Regions from separate parts of the Streptomyces sp. NPDC040432 genome, predicted to be linked through region 2. Evidence: riboswitches for the same ligand, from Rfam matches in the RefSeq annotation. Region 2 holds a riboswitch; the other holds the start of a gene.
What was found. Region 2 has a riboswitch for guanidine ahead of ACZ58N_RS24875 (OsmC family protein). Riboswitches for the same ligand answer to the same signal wherever they lie in the genome.

Region 1: another riboswitch for guanidine. It lies ahead of ACZ58N_RS07805 (DMT family transporter); the one in region 2 lies ahead of ACZ58N_RS24875 (OsmC family protein).

The regions. Positions count from the first base shown of each region.
Region 1 covers NZ_JBVIVP010000003.1:112,286-119,963, forward strand. Annotated here, with positions in the region: gene ACZ58N_RS07755 (PTS transporter subunit EIIC) at 1-230, opposite strand, end outside; gene ACZ58N_RS07760 (PTS sugar transporter subunit IIB) at 370-681, shown strand; gene rph (ribonuclease PH) at 830-1,564, shown strand; gene ACZ58N_RS07770 (hypothetical protein) at 1,733-2,119, shown strand; gene rdgB (RdgB/HAM1 family non-canonical purine NTP pyrophosphatase) at 2,149-2,763, shown strand; tRNA gene ACZ58N_RS07780 (tRNA-Leu) at 2,818-2,901, opposite strand; partial or broken gene ACZ58N_RS07785 (hypothetical protein) at 2,881-3,072, opposite strand; gene bcp (thioredoxin-dependent thiol peroxidase) at 3,206-3,673, opposite strand; gene ACZ58N_RS07795 (DUF3618 domain-containing protein) at 3,794-4,111, shown strand; gene ACZ58N_RS07800 (GroES family chaperonin) at 4,158-4,499, shown strand; guanidine-III (ykkC-III) riboswitch at 4,602-4,680, shown strand; gene ACZ58N_RS07805 (DMT family transporter) at 4,712-5,032, shown strand; gene ACZ58N_RS07810 (transglycosylase domain-containing protein) at 5,099-7,603, opposite strand.
Region 2 covers NZ_JBVIVP010000013.1:80,665-88,342, reverse strand. Annotated here, with positions in the region: gene ACZ58N_RS24900 (adenosylcobinamide amidohydrolase) at 1-469, opposite strand, end outside; gene ACZ58N_RS24895 (DUF5709 domain-containing protein) at 730-1,221, shown strand; gene glgX (glycogen debranching protein GlgX) at 1,279-3,402, opposite strand; gene ACZ58N_RS24885 (type 1 glutamine amidotransferase domain-containing protein) at 3,544-4,317, opposite strand; gene ACZ58N_RS24880 (AraC family transcriptional regulator) at 4,542-5,603, shown strand; guanidine-III (ykkC-III) riboswitch at 5,625-5,688, shown strand; gene ACZ58N_RS24875 (OsmC family protein) at 5,763-6,002, shown strand; gene ACZ58N_RS24870 (hypothetical protein) at 5,989-6,432, shown strand; gene ACZ58N_RS24865 (S1 family peptidase) at 6,540-7,406, shown strand; gene ACZ58N_RS24860 (VOC family protein) at 7,537-7,678, opposite strand, start outside.

The DNA of each region.
Region 1 (7,678 bases), on a different contig from region 2:
AGGTCCGCGTTGAGGAGGGCCCCGCCCGCGGAGGCCATGACCTTGGCGACGTTGTTCCAGCCGAGCCCGTCCTTGCCGAACACGTCGGGCTGGCCGAGCCTGTTCAGGATGCCCGCCGCGGGAAGGACGGCGATCGGGAGCTGGAGGCTCCGCCCCATCTTCTGCAGGCCCTGGAACAAGCCGTTCCACCACTTCGGCTGTGGCACCGTCGCGGCACTGCTGGCGCTCATCGCGTCCTCCCTGACCCGGCCCGTTTTTGGCAGTCGCAACACTTGCGGCACACTGGTGTAGACCAGTTGGTGGGCAGGCTGCTGCTGATGGTCATCATTCGGCAGCTACAGGGCACGCGCCCGTGTAGATAGGCCAACCGTGAGTTACCGTGACGAAGCGGACGACGCTGGTTACGGCCGCCGAGACTCGTTCTTCGAACCACTCAGGGAGAAACACATGGCCACCAAGGCTGAGAAGATCGTCGCCGGGCTCGGCGGCATCGAGAACATCGAAGAGGTCGAGGGCTGCATCACCCGCCTGCGCACCGAGGTCATCGACCCGAGCAAGGTCGACGAGGCCGCCCTGAAGGCCGCGGGCGCGCACGGCGTCGTCAAGATGGGCACCGCGATCCAGGTCGTCATCGGCACCGACGCCGACCCGATCGCCGCCGACATCGAGGACATGATGTGAGCTGAGCCCACCCGGCTCCGCGCCGGCCGGCGCACCGCACGCCGCTCGCCGGCGTCACCGCACGGCCGCCGCACCCACGACAGGACCCCGTCCCGGACCGACCCGGACGGGGTCCTCCCGCATCCCCGCACCGACTAGGCTCACAGCCATGTCTCGCATCGACGGCCGCACGCCCGAACAGCTCCGCCCGGTCACCATCGAACGCGGATGGAGCAAGCACGCCGAGGGCTCCGTCCTCATCTCCTTCGGTGACACCAAGGTGTTCTGCACCGCCTCCTTCACCGAAGGCGTCCCGCGCTGGCGCAAGGGCAGCGGCGAAGGCTGGGTCACCTCCGAGTACTCGATGCTGCCGCGCTCCACCAACACCCGCGGCGACCGCGAATCCGTCCGCGGCAAGATCGGCGGCCGCACCCACGAGATCTCCCGCCTCATCGGCCGCTCGCTGCGCGCGGTCATCGACTACAAGGCCCTCGGCGAGAACACCATCGTCCTGGACTGCGACGTCCTCCAGGCCGACGGCGGCACCCGCACCGCCGCCATCACCGGCGCCTACGTCGCCCTCGCCGACGCCGTCGCCTGGGGCCAGAAGAAGAAGCTGATCAAGGCCGGACGCAAGCCGCTCACCGACACCGTCGCCGCCGTCAGCGTCGGCATCGTCGACGGCGTCCCGCTCCTCGACCTCTGCTACGAGGAGGACGTCCGCGCCGAGACCGACATGAACGTCGTCTGCACCGGGGACGGCCGCTTCGTCGAGGTCCAGGGCACCGCCGAGGGCGAGCCCTTCGACCGCAAGGAACTCAACGCCCTCCTCGACCTCGCCACCGGAGGCTGCGCCGACCTGGAAGCCCTCCAGCTCGGCGCGCTGGAGCTGCAGGCTCCGTAGGACCTGTCGTCGAACTCCCGTCTGCCTCGCGGGCGACGACGGGACTCTGACGACAGGCCCTGGTCCGCGCAGAACCACCGGGCGCGCAGCCGCGTCCGAGCAAGTACGGGCGCACGGGGTCACAGCCGTGCGCCCGTCCACATATCCGACCCGTGGGGGGACCCCGAAATGAAGCCGAAGTTCCGCATAGCCGCCGTGGTGCTCGCCGCCGCCCTCACCGTCCCGGCCCTGACCTCCTGCGACGCCATTTCCACCGCGATGGACTGTGCCAACACGGCGGTGGCCATCGCGGACAGCGCCAACGACCTCCAGCAGGCGGTCTCGCAGGCCGGCAACAGCCCGCAGGACGCCCAGAACGCGCTGAACTCGATCGACGCGAGCCTGAAGAAGATCGGCGACCAGACCGAGAACGCCGACCTGGGCAAGGCCATCGATTCGATGACCACGGCCGTGGAGAACGTCCGCACCTCCCTGGAGAGCGGCAACGTCAACCCGGACATCAAGCCCGTCGCCGACGCCGCCTCGGAGATCTCCAAGGTCTGCACCCCGGGCTGAGCCGCCCGGCGGCCCGGAATAATGAGGGCATGACCTCGACGCCCAGCCGCCTGATCCTGGCCACCCGCAACGCGGGCAAAGTCACCGAACTCCGCGCCATCCTGTCCGACGCCGGCCTGCCGCACGAGCTGGTCGGCGCGGACGCGTACCCGGACATCCCGGACGTCAAGGAGACCGGCGTCACCTTCGCCGAGAACGCGCTCCTCAAGGCCCACGCCCTCGCCCGCGCCACCGGCCTGCCGGCCGTCGCCGACGACTCCGGCCTGTGCGTCGACGTCCTGAACGGCGCGCCCGGCATCTTCTCCGCCCGCTGGGCCGGCTCCCACGGCGACGACCGGGCCAACCTCGACCTGCTGCTCGCGCAGCTCGGCGACATCGCCGACGAGCACCGTGGCGCCCACTTCTTCTGCGCGGCGGCCCTGGCCCTCCCGGACGGCACCGAACGCGTCGTCGAGGGCCGACTGCTCGGCACCCTGCGGCACGCCCCCGAGGGAGGCGGCGGCTTCGGCTACGACCCGATCCTCCAGCCGCTGGGCGAATCGCGTACCTGCGCGGAACTGACGGCGGCCGAGAAGAACGCCATCTCCCACCGCGGCCTGGCCTTCCGCGCCCTGGTCCCGGTGATCCGGGAACTGCTGGGCTGACGCCGACATGCAAACGGCCTGCGAATCATGCCTTCGATTCGCAGGCCGTTGTCGTGCGGCGGAAGGGATTCGAACCCTCAAGCCGTTTCACGGGCCACAGATCCTAAGTCTGCTGCGTCACCACTGCGCCACCACCGCTAGCCGCCTGCAATGATAGCGGCAGACGGTCGAGGAGTGTCGGCAAGGATCATCGAACCCGTCGGGGCGCCCTTCCCGGCGCCATGTGCTGCTGATCGCAGGGCAGTTGGGGCACAGGAGTCGCAGGTTCCCGCGGCGGTCGTCGCTCCGGCCGCCGTCGACGTGGTCGACCGCCGCGGCCGCGCGTACGGCCCTCGTACGGAGCAACGGTCGATGGCCGGACGGTCGCCGGGCATGGGGTCCGATGAGCGCGGCGGCCCGCACCGGTTGGGTGCGGGCCGCCGCGTCCAAGGAATGGGGCGCGTCAGATGCCCAGGTCCTTGATGATCTTTGCTACGTGGCCGGTCGCCTTCACGTTGTAGAAGGCGTGCGCGACCTTGCCCTCCTCGTCCACGACGACCGTGGAACGGATGACCCCGGTCACCGTCTTGCCGTACAGCTTCTTCTCGCCGAAGGCGCCGTACGCCGTCAGGGTCTCCTTCTCCGGGTCCCCGACCAGGGTGACCTTCAGGTTCTCCTGCTCGCGGAACTTGGCGAGCTTCTCCGGCTTGTCCGGGGAGACACCGATGACGTCGTACCCCGCGGTCGCCAGGGCGTCCAGGTTGTCGGTGAAGTCGCAGGCCTGCTTGGTGCAGCCGGGCGTCAGGGCCGCCGGGTAGAAGTACACGATCACCTTGCGGCCCTTGTGGTCGGCCAGCGAGACCTCGTTGCCGTCCGCGTCGGGCAGGGTGAAGGCGGGGGCGGTGTCGCCCGGCTGGAGTCGCTCGCTCATCTCAACAGTCTCCTCGGGAGGGGATCGGTACGTCATGAGCCTAAGCTGACGGAGCTGACAGACTGTCCCTGACGGATCACGCCACAGACGACACGACGACACAACGACGGAGGCAGCGCGGTGCCGGAAGCCAGGACCCCCGCTCAGATCGAGGCGGACATCGTCCGTCGCCGCGAGCAGCTCGCCGAGACGCTCGACGAGATCGGCGTGCGCATGCACCCGAAGACGATCGTCGGGGACGCGAAGGCGAGGGTCGCCTCGACGGTCGACCAGACCGCCGGACGGGCCTTCGTCGCCGTCAACCGGCTCGTCACCGACGTCAAGGACGGCCTGCGCCACGAGGACGGGGCGCCGCGCATCGAGCGGATCGTGCCCGTGGCCCTGCTGGCCGCCGGCGTGGTCGGACTGCTCGTGGTCTCGGCGCGTCGCAAGCGTTGAGCACCCACCGGCGGACGGGGCGGGGCCGGGCGGGTAGGTTCGGGGCGTGAGCGAGAACACCACCCACGACAAGCTGCCCATCCGCATGCTGCACGACCGCGTGCTCGTGAAGTCCGACCTGCCCGAGGGCGAACGCCGCTCCGGCGGCGGCATCCTGATCCCGGCGACGGCGGCCGTGGGCAAGAGGCTGTCCTGGGCCGAGGTGGTCGCGGTGGGGCAGAACGTACGCAGCGTGGAGCCCGGCGACCGGGTGCTGTACGACCCGGAGGACCGGGCCGAGGTCGAGGTGCGCGGGGCGACGTACGTCCTGATGCGCGAGCGGGACCTGCACGCCGTGGCCGCGGAGCGGCTGGAGGGGTCCAAGGACTCCACCGGGCTCTACCTCTGATCCTGCGGGTCTCCGGCGGGCCCCCACGAGGCCTCCGCCGGGCCCCGCGTCCCGTCCCGCAGTACCCCTGAGGGCCGGTGGCCGAGGTCACCGGCCCTTTTCGCCGCCCCTTTGCTACGGTGGAGGGGAACCCCCGACGAGACGCGCCGTACCGGGTTGCAGGACGCAAAGACGACGCACCCCGTTTCCGTCTCGTCCCGGAGGTGCCTGTCATGGCCTGGGTTCTTCTCATCGTCGCCGGTCTGCTCGAAGTCGGCTGGTCGATCGGCATGAAATTCACCGAGGGCTTCACCCGGCTGTGGCCGTCCGTCTTCACCGGCGCCGGGATCGTCGCCAGCATGGTGCTGCTGTCCTACGCGGCCAAGACCCTGCCCATCGGCACCGCGTACGGGGTCTGGGTGGGCATCGGCGCGGCCGGCGCCGCCGTGCTCGGCATGGCGGTGCTGGGGGAACCCGTCACCGCCGCCCGGATCTTCTTCATCTGCCTGCTGCTGGTCGCCGTGGTCGGGCTGAAGGCCACCTCCGGCCACTGACCCCGGTTGGGCCCGACCGGAAGCCCGGTGGGACCGGTCGGGGCCCGTGCGGGCCCCGACCGGGTCTCATTCGAGGTAGTCGGCCGGAGGGCGGCGGCCGAAGACGCCGCCCTGGGCGTCGCCGCCGGCGTTCCGACCGGCATCGGTCTGCCCGCCGTCCGTCTGCCCGCCGTCCGTCCGGCCGCCTTGATCCTGGCCGCCGTTCGTCTGCCCGCCTTCGGTCTGCCCCCCATTGGTCTGCCCCCCATTGGTCTGCCCCCCATTGGTCTGCCCGCCGTTGTTCTGGCCGCCGTTGGTCCGGCCCCCTTGGGTCTGCCCGCCCTGCGTCTGCCCGCCCTGCGTCTGCCCGCCATCGGTGCGGCCCCCGTCGGTCCGGCCGCCCTGATCGCCGCCGCCGTCCGTCCGACCGCCGTCCCCGCCGTCCGTCCGACCGCCCGTCGGCGGGGTGGCCGGGTCCTCGGGGAAGTTGGGCGGGGGCTGCGGGACGTCCGGCTGCTGGGGCGGGGAAGCGCCCCGCTGGAGTTCGAGTTCGAAGTCCACGGGGTCCGAGGCCTCCAGGGCCGACTTCGTGTAGGCCGCCCAGATCCGCGCCGGGTAGCCGCCGCCCCCGATGCGCCGCTCGCCCAACGCCCCGTAGAGGGACTGGAGCGTGCCCGTGTCCGGGTCCTGGCCCATCATCGACACCACCGTGACCAGGTCCGGGGTGTACGCCGCGAACCACGCCGAGCGGTCCAGTTCGGCCGTGCCCGTCTTGCCCGCCGCCGGGTGACCCGCCGCCAGAGCGGCCGTACCGGTGCCGTTGTCGACGACGCTGACCAGCATGGCCGTCGTCGTGTCGGCGGCCTCCCGGCTGATGACCTGTTCCGGGGTGCGGTCGGGGAGCCCGATGGTGTCCCCGTCCTTCGTGATCTTCTCCAGGAAGGTGTACGGGGTGCGCCGGCCGTGGTCGGCGAGGGTCGCGTACGCCTGCGTCATGTCCAGCACGCTCGCCTGCATGGTGCCCAGCGCGATGGCCGGGCCCGCGTCGAAGTTCGGGGTGCTCTTCGGGATGCCGAGGGCGATGGCCGTCCGCTTGACCCTCTCCCCGCCGACGTCCACGGCCATCTGCGCGTACACGGTGTTGACGGAGAGGTCGGTCGCCGTGTTGACGGTGATGTTCCCGTACGACACCTGCCCCTCGTTCTCGGGGGCGAAGCGGATCCGGCCGCCGACCACCGGGCGCTCGTTGTCGCCGTTGTAGATCGTGTTCGGGGTGATGCGACGGCCGTCCTGGGTCCGGGAGTCGTTCTCCACGGCCGCCGCGAAGACGAACGGCTTGAAGGTGGAGGCCACCTGGTAGTCGTGCCGGGTCGCGTTGTTCACGTACTGCTTGGTGTAGTCGATGCCGCCGTACAGGGCGACGACCTTGCCGGTGGCCGGATCGATGGACGCCCCGCCCGCCCGCACCAGACGGTCCGCCGGACGGGCCGCCGGGTCGAGGTCGTCCACCATTTCGGTCCGTACGGCGTCGACGAACGCGGTCTGACGGCGCTTGTCGATCGTCGTGGTGATCCGGTAGCCGCCCTCCGCGAGGGTCTTGTCGTCCAGGATCCCGTGCTCGGTGATGTAGTCCTTGACGGCCTCCACCAGGTATCCGCGCTGCCCCGACAGGCCGGACGCCGGACGGAGCCTGCCCGGCTCGGGGAACCGCGCCGCCGCCCGCTCGGCCGGGTCCATCCAGCCCTTCTTCACCATGCCGTCGAGCACGTAGTTCCAGCGGGCGACGGCACGGTCGCGGCTGCGCGGGTGCGCGACGACGTCGAAGGCGCTGGGGGAGTTGAGCAGGGTCGCCAGGTAGGCGCCCTCGGCGGTGGTCAGCCGGGTGACGTCCTTGCCGTAGTAGGCCTGGGCGGCGGCCTGGATCCCGTAGGCGTTGCGACCGAAGTAGCTGGTGTTCAGGTAGCCCTCCAGGATGTAGTCCTTCGACTTCTCCCGGCCGAGCTTGATCGCGATGAAGAACTCCTTGACCTTCCGGTTCACCGTCTGTTCCTGGCCCAGGTAGTAGTTCTTGACGTACTGCTGGGTGATCGTCGAGCCGGACTGCTTGCCCTTCCCGGTGACGGTGTTCCAGGCGGCACGGACCATGGCCTTCGGATCGACCGCACGCGCCGAGTGGAAGTCCCGGTCCTCGGCGGCCAGTACGGCCTCCTGGACCGTCGACGGCACCTGGGACAGCGGCACGTTGACGCGGTTGACCTCGCCGTCACGGGCGAGCTGCGATCCGTCCGAGTACAGGTACACGTTGGACTGCGCGGTGGCCGCCGCGTTCGCCGGCGGGATGTCGACCAGCAGGTACCCGGCGACCAAGGCGCCGCCCAGCAGCAGCCCGATCAGCAGGAGACCGCCCAGCACCATGCGCCAGGTCGGCAGGACGCGGCGCCAACCGGTGCGCCTGCGACCGGCCTTGCCGGCGGGCCGTCCGCCGGCACCACCCTTACGGGGAGCCCGTTCGACGACGGGCTCGGCCGGAACGCCCCCGGGGGTGTCCGGATCGCGAGGCGTCCAGCCCGGTGGTGGTGACTGGTCGCTCATCGCCGGTGCTCCTCGGGGCTGTGTGAAATGTCCACATCCGTACCTCATGGTGTCTACCCGATGGCCGGTGCATCC
Region 2 (7,678 bases):
TGGCGACCGCGTTCACCAGGGCCGCGTCGGAGAGGGCCACGGGCACGGACACGATGATGTTGATCGTTCCCGCCGGCCTCGGCCCCGGGACGCCCGGGGCCGGATCGGCGGCCCAGCCCCGCACACCGAGCCCGGCGGAGGCCAAGGCCCGAACGCCCCCGTCCGAGGCGACGCCGTGGTCGGCGACCGACGCGGCCGTCATGAGACCCACGCCCGGCCCCGGGGCCCCGGCCCGCGCCGCGAGTTCGGCGAGGTGGACGTCCGGATCCAGCCGCCGGTACCCGTGGGCCACTTGGGCGTTGAGCACCCACCGGCGCTCTCCGATGCCTCCGCCCAGCGGGGCACTGGAGATCATGCGACGACCCCGGCCGGGCACCCACAGGAGCATCGGCAGGGAATGGCCGTCCTCCACGCGGGAGAGGAGCGGCAGGCGCTCCAGAGCGGACAGGTCGAGCGGCGCGTTGGACATGCCGCACCCTATCCCGCTGATCACACCCCGAGCGGGGCCCCGGCACTGCTTGGGGCGGCCGATGGCGGGTAGGCGCCCAGTCTCGGGTGACGGGCCCGCCCCGTGCCGACCCGGCCCGCCCTCCGAGCGTGGTCGAACGACACCCCGAGGTCCGGACGGAAGGGACGATCGATGAACGAGCAGGAGCGCCGCAGGCCGACCCCCGACACCCCCGGTCGGGGCGGGCGGACCGGGCGGACAGGACGGGATGCGTGAGTGCCATGAGCGACGGGCAACAGATGGCGGACGACGTGTACCAGCCGACGGGCGACAACGAGGACCAGGCGGACGCCGCACCGCTCGACCTGCAGAACGCCGTGGGGGAGCGGACGTACGACGACATGCTGGACGAGGGCTACTCACCGCCGGAGAAGCCACTGGGCGTGACGAAGTACGGGACGACCGCCGCCGAGCAGCGCGAGGGCGAGTCCCTCGACCGGCGGCTGTCCCAGGAGGTGCCCGAGACGGGCCAGGATCCGGGCGACGGGCTGGGAGACCTGCCCGGAGGCGACGGAGAACTGTGGGACGAGGAGACCGGCACGGTGCGCGCGGGCCGTCTGACCGCTCCGGACGAGGGCGCGCACCCCAACACCACCGGCGAACTCCTCGCGCGGGATCACGGCATCGACGGCGGCGCGGCCGGCGCGGAGGAGGCCGCCATGCACGTCATCGACGTGCCGGCGGACGAGCCGGACGACGGTGCGTACGCGTAGGGACGCGGGCGGTACCGGGGGCCGGCCCCGCCCGCGCCCACCGCGCCGCGCCCGTGGTCAGGGCCTCCTGGCGGGGCGGCGCAGGACCCGCATGCTGCGGGCGGTCAGGACGGTCGTCGCCGTCGCCTTGACCTCCGTCTCGTCCTGCGCGTCGTCGCCGTCGAGGGCCGTGTCGAGGGCCACCGTCCAGGTCTCCCCGTAGGCGGCGGGCGGGAGCCGGAAGGACGCGTCCTCGTCCGAGGCGTTGAACATCAGCAGCAGCGAGTCCGGTCGCGCGGCGGCCCCGTCGCCGCCGTCCGCGGTGAGGTTGTCCCCGCAGAGGTAGACGCCGACGCGGCGGGCGTCGGACCGGTCCCAGTCCTCCGGGGTCATGCTCGTGCCGTCCTGGCCGAGCCAGACGATGTCGGCGACCGGAGCGGCGGCGTCCGTGGGGGCGCCCTGCGGGAAGCGCCGACGGCGCAGGACGGGCTGCGCGCGGCGCAGGGCCAGGGCCCTGCGGGTGAAGGCGAGCAGTTCGGAGTGCTCCGCGCCGAGGTCCCAGTCCACCCAGGCGAGTTCGTTGTCCTGGCAGTAGACGTTGTTGTTGCCGTCCTGCGTGCGGCCCAGTTCGTCCCCGTGGGCGAGCATGGGCACGCCCAGGGACAGACAGAGGGTCGCCATCATGTTGCGTTGCTGCCGCGCCCGCAGGAGGCGGATCCCCTCGTCGTCGCTGGGGCCCTCCGCACCACAGTTCCACGAGCGGTTGTCGGCGTCGCCGTCGCGGCCGTCCTCGCCGTTGGCCTCGTTGTGCCGGTCGTTGTAGGAAACCAGGTCGCGCAGGGTGAAACCGTCGTGCGCGGTGATGAAGTTGATGCCGGCCCGGGGGCGCCTGCGGTCGGACTGGTACAGGTCGGCGGAGCCCGCGATGCGGGCGGCGAACTCCGGCAGCGAGGCTTCGTCCCCCCGCCAGAAGGAGCGGACGGCATCGCGGTAGCGCCCGTTCCACTCGCTCCACAGGGCGGGGAAGTTGCCGACCTGGTAGCCGCCCTCCCCGATGTCCCAGGGCTCGGCGATGAGCTTGACCCGGCTGATGACCGGATCCTGGTGGACGATGTCGAAGAAGGCCGAGAGCTTGTCGACGTCGTGGAACTGGCGGGCCAGGGTGGCCGCGAGGTCGAACCTGAACCCGTCCACGTGCATCTCGGTGACCCAGTACCGGAGCGAGTCCATGATCAGCTGGAGGACGGCGGGGTGCCGCATCAGCAGGCTGTTTCCGGTACCGGTGGTGTCGAAGTAGTGCGCGGGGCTGTCGTCGACCAGGCGGTAGTAGGAGGGGTTGTCGATCCCCCGGAACGACAGGGTGGGACCTTGCTCGTTGCCCTCGGCCGTGTGGTTGTAGACCACGTCGAGAATGACCTCGATGCCCGCCCGGTGCAGCTCCTTGACCATGGACTTGAACTCGTCGACCTGGCCGCCGACGCTCCCTCCGGCCGCGTAGGCGTGGTGCGGGGCGAAGAAGCCGATGGTGTTGTAGCCCCAGTAGTTCGACAGGCCCCGGTCGGTGAGGAAACCGTCCTGGGTGAACTGGTGCACCGGCATGAGTTCGATGGCGGTGACGCCGAGCGCCAGCAGGTGTTGGACGACGGCCGGGTGCGCGACCCCGGCGTACGTGCCCCGCAGTTCCTCGGGCACCTCCGGGTGGCGGAAGGTCAGCCCCTTCACGTGCGCCTCGTAGATGACCGAGTCGTGGAACGCGTGGCCCGGAGGGCGGTCCCCCTCCCAGTCGAACTCCCCGCCCGTCACGACGCCGAGCGGGACGTGCCCCAGGCTGTCGCGGTCGTCCGGACGGCCCGGGTCGGTGTCGCAGTGCCCGCTCAGGGAGGGGTCGCCGTCGATCTGGCCGTCGATCGCCCGCGCGTAGGGGTCGAGCAGCAGCTTGGCCGGATTGCACCGCAGGCCCTCGTCGGGGCTCCAGGGTCCGTGGACGCGGTAGCCGTACCGCTGTCCGGGGCCGACGTCGGCCACCCGGCCGTGCCACACGCCCCCGTCCACCTCCGGGAGCGCGATCCGGTGCTCGCCGCCGTCCTCACCGATCAGGCAGAGCTCCACCTTCTCGGCGCAGTCGGAGAAGAGGGCGAAGTTCGTCCCCGAGCCGTCGTGGGTGGCGCCGAGGGGGTACGGACGTCCTGCGGAGATATCCATGAACGAAGATAAGCACGGGACACGAGCGGGTGCTCGGGTCGGATTCGGCCGAACGTGACCGCGCGGCCCCACCGCCGGGCCGCGCGGGTACGACAGCGGGCGAGGGGGCCGGCCCACCGGTGCCCGGGGCACGGGCGGCACTCAACCGGTCGGGCGCGCCGCCCCGGCCGCGTGGGCGCGGACCAGGGACAGGTAGTCCGCGGCCAGGCGGTGGCAGTCCCCGGGCCACCGCGCGGAGACGTAGTTGCCGTCCGTGACGGTGAAGCCGCGTCCGGTGCGGGCGGCGGTGTCACGGACGGGCAGGGGCGGACCGGCGCGGAAGTGGGTCGGATCGGCGAGCGCCGCGGTGACCTCCTGCTGCACGGTGGTGCGGTAGGTGCGGTAGTAGCGTCCCAGCCAGAGCCGGGTGAGGTTCCAGCCGGTCAACTCCAGCAAGGACGTCAGCGCGGTCGTCCGCCGACCGTGGAGGACCGAGCGTCCGGTGGCGGGATCCTCGGCCCGGGCGGCGAGCAGGACGCCGTGGCACACGGCGCCCACGGGCAGCCCCCGGGTGAAGATCCGGGCGAACAACCGCTGTGCGGTGGCGTCGTCGAGCAGCGTCCGCATCCCCGCCGCGTGACCGCCCGGTACGAACAGGCCCGTGACGGCGTCCGGATCGATCTCCCCGTACGAGGCGGGGGAGCGGAACCAGGGGTCCTCGGTGAGGCGCCGGTAGGCGGCCAGTTCGGCGCGACGGGTCATCAGCCAGGGCGAGAGCCAGGAGAAGCCGAGGTCCGTGAGCCGGGGGTCGGCGAGGGCGACCTCCCCACCGGGGGTCGCGAACCGCACCTCGAAGCCGGCGTCCCGCAGCGCGGCCCAGGGCACGGCGGCCTCGGTCGGGTCGTAGTCGCCTGCGGGGAGCAGGAAGAGAATCACGGCGTACTCCTCTGAGCGGCGGGGATCGGGCCGGCGCGCGTCCCGGGCTCCCGGGCTCCGGAGCCCGGGAGGGGCCACTGATCCCCCCCGGTGGTCCGGAGCCGACCCTAGAGGTGCTCCGCCGCCCCGTCATTGACCCGCGAGGCCAATCCGTTGACCCTCCCGACCGGCTCCGCCCCCCGAGGGTGTTGACGGGGCTGGTGCGCCCGCATTGACTGGCGGTCGTGTCCACCAGCGAGCCGCCCTCCGTCACCGCGAGCTACGCCCTCTCCGTCCTCGGCGCCCCGTCGGACGGCGCCGGGGGATCCGCCGCCTGGGCGCTGCCCACGGACCGGCTGGAGTTCGGTGAGATGCGCGCCCTGTGGGACGAGGTGCTCGGCGCCCCGGGTGCCGGACCGCACACCGGGCTCCTCGTGGGCGACCGCATCCGGCCCGAAGGCCTGCACATCCTGGGGCACCTCGTCCTCACCTGCGCCGGCCTGGCCGATGCCGCGCTGGCGGCCGAGCGCTACCACCCCCTGGTGAGCCAGGCGGGCACGGTGACCCTGCACCGGGGCCCCGGCCACAGCCGGATCCGCTACCGACCGAACGTCGCCCCGACGGCCATGCACCCGCAACAGGTGGAGGCCGTCATCAGCAGCATGGTGCGGGCCGCCCGATGGATCGCCGGCGACGACTGGGCGCCCTTGGCGGTGTCGTTCGCCCATCCCCTCGTCGGCGCGGCCGAACCGTACGCCCGCGTCCTCGGCTGCCCCGTCGCCTTCGACGCTGAGGAGAACGCGATCACGGTGGGCAACGCGGACCTCGACCGGCGCCGCCCCCTGTACGACCCGGCCCTCAACGCGCTGCACCGGGCCTACGCCGACCGGCTCCTGGACGGGCTGTCCGCAGAGGTCACCACGGCCGGGAGGGTGCGCCGGTGGCTGGAGCGCGCCGTGCTCGCGGACGTCGGCCCCGAGGGGCCCGCCCAGGAGCTGAACCTCAGTGTCCGGACGCTGCGCAGGGCCCTCGGGGCGGAGGGCACGTCCTGGCGCGAGCTCCTCGACGCCGCCCGCCACGCCCGCGCCAGGCGACTGCTGGAGACCACGACCCTGTCCTTGGACCGGATCGCCCCGCTGGTCGGCCTGAGCGGCGCGACGGCCCTCGTGCGCGCCTTCACCCGCTGGGAGGGCATGCCTCCCGGGGCATACCGCGGCCGGCACCGGCCCGCGCCGCCGGCGGGCGGGGCCGTGGCCGGCGGGCCGGTGGCGGGTGAGGAAGGTCACCGTCGGCCCGTCCCCGGGTGACGTCCGCCGTTGCCAGATTTTCCGGCGGCCGGATCCACGGCCCCGGACGAGACGCGCCGTACCCGGTTACGCACGACGACGCGCGAGGTGCCGCACGAGCGGCGCCATCCGCCGTCCGCACCCGGGCGGCTTCCTCGTCGAGCAGATGGGCCCCACGCCATGGCCGTGCCACTCACCGGCACCCTGTACGAAACGACCGCGCACGCCGTCGGAGGCCCCGCCGGCCACGGTCTCGCGGTGGCCCTCACGGTGAGCCTTCCCGGCTGGGCGGCGGCGGACCTCCAGCCCCTGCTGCACCGGGCCGACGTGGTCTGCCCGTACTCGCAGGCGGGGCGCGGCAACGTACCGCTGACGCTGCCGGCCGTGGACGCCGACGCCGCCAACCATGACCGGCACTGACCCGGCCGGCCGGCCTGCGGTGGGTCCCGGCGTCCCGCCGCCCGAGCGCGGTGCCTGGCTCCGGCGCGGCATCAGCCGCGACGGCGGACCCCTCGTCGAGGACCGCGAAGTGGTGTGGTTGCAGGTCGGCCGGTACTACGCCGACAGCCGTGGCTTCGCCGGCACGACCTCCTTCGACGGCGAGCGGGTGCGCTTCCACCACCTCACGGGCGAGCCCGGCGAGGACACCGGCACCCTCCGGCGGGACGGCGCCGACCTCGTCGAACGGGGCACCAACCCGGACGGCAGCACCTTCCTGGAGATCTGGACGCCCCTGCCCGGCGCCGAAGGGGCCACCGGCTCCTGGTCGGGCCCGGACCACCACGTGGTGCGGGTCGGTCGGCACGTGGTGCACGTCGATTCGCGTGCGGGGACGTACTGGCGGCTGTGACCCTCCTACGGCGCGCGGAGGTGTAGCGCGGCGAGGACGGGGAACAGGAAACGCGACCGGAAGCACTTGGTCCGATTGCCCACCGCCCCCGCGCGAAAGTTCCCGTCATGGCTGGTTCCGCCCCACTGCACGCCCGACACCGCCGGCAGGCCGCCCGGTCCCTTCCGGGACGCCGCCTGCTGAACCGGGCGGTGGCCGTGGGGGCGGTCGCCGCCCTGTACACGGCGGCGACGGGGACCGGGGCCCAGGCGATCGTCCGCGGAACGGACTCCTCGGAGCCCTACCCGTTCATGGTGGCGATCCCCATGACGCCCGGGGACGGCGAGGGCTCCCTCGACGCCATGTGCGGAGGGGCCCTCATCGCTCCGCAGTGGGTGGTGACGGCCGGACACTGCGCGCAGGACGTGATGCCCGCGCACCCCAGCGGGACCGTCCGCGTCGGCAGTGACCACCGGAACGCCGGGGGCACCGTCCGCAAGATCGTCGGCAAGTTCGTCCACCCCGGTTTCGACTCCTCCGGCGACAAGCGCTCGAACGACGACATCGCCCTCCTGAAACTGGACCGCCCCGTCCGCGAGCAGCCGGTCCGCATCGCCGGCCGCGCCCCCGCGGTCGGCGCGGACACCCGGGTGATCGGCTTCGGCACCGTGGTCGACGACCCCGAGCCCGGGCGGTGGGTGTTCCCCGACCGCCTCCAGGAACTGGACACGCGCCGCACCGCCACGACCGACTGCATGGACATCAACGGCAAGGGCGAACTCTGCACCAGCAGCCGGGTCCGCGGCGCCATGGCCTGCTCCGGGGACTCCGGTGGCCCGCAGGTCCAGCGCGTCGCGGGACGCTGGGAACTGGTCGGCGTGACCTCCGGCGACGGCGACTACGCCGTCGACCCGCACTGTGGGAGCGGTCCCGGCATCTGGACGTCGGTGTCCGCGTACAAGGACTGGATCAACCGGACCATCGCCACCCACTGACCGCCCCCGCCGCGCCCCGGCCCGTCGGTCGGCGTCGCCGGTTTCCACCACGACTCCCGGCGGGCCGTCGTGGCGGCGGACCGGCGGGCAGCGGGAGCCGCGGCGGACCCGTACCGGCGTCCCGCGCGGCTCAGGTGCCCGCGCCCCGCGGGGCGACGACGGTGAAGGGCGCCCCGTCGGGATCGACGAGGACGACCCGGCGGCTCGTGGGGGAGTTCTCGACCGGAGAGGCGGTCCTGCCGCCCATCCGGTCGGCGGCTTCCATCGCCGCC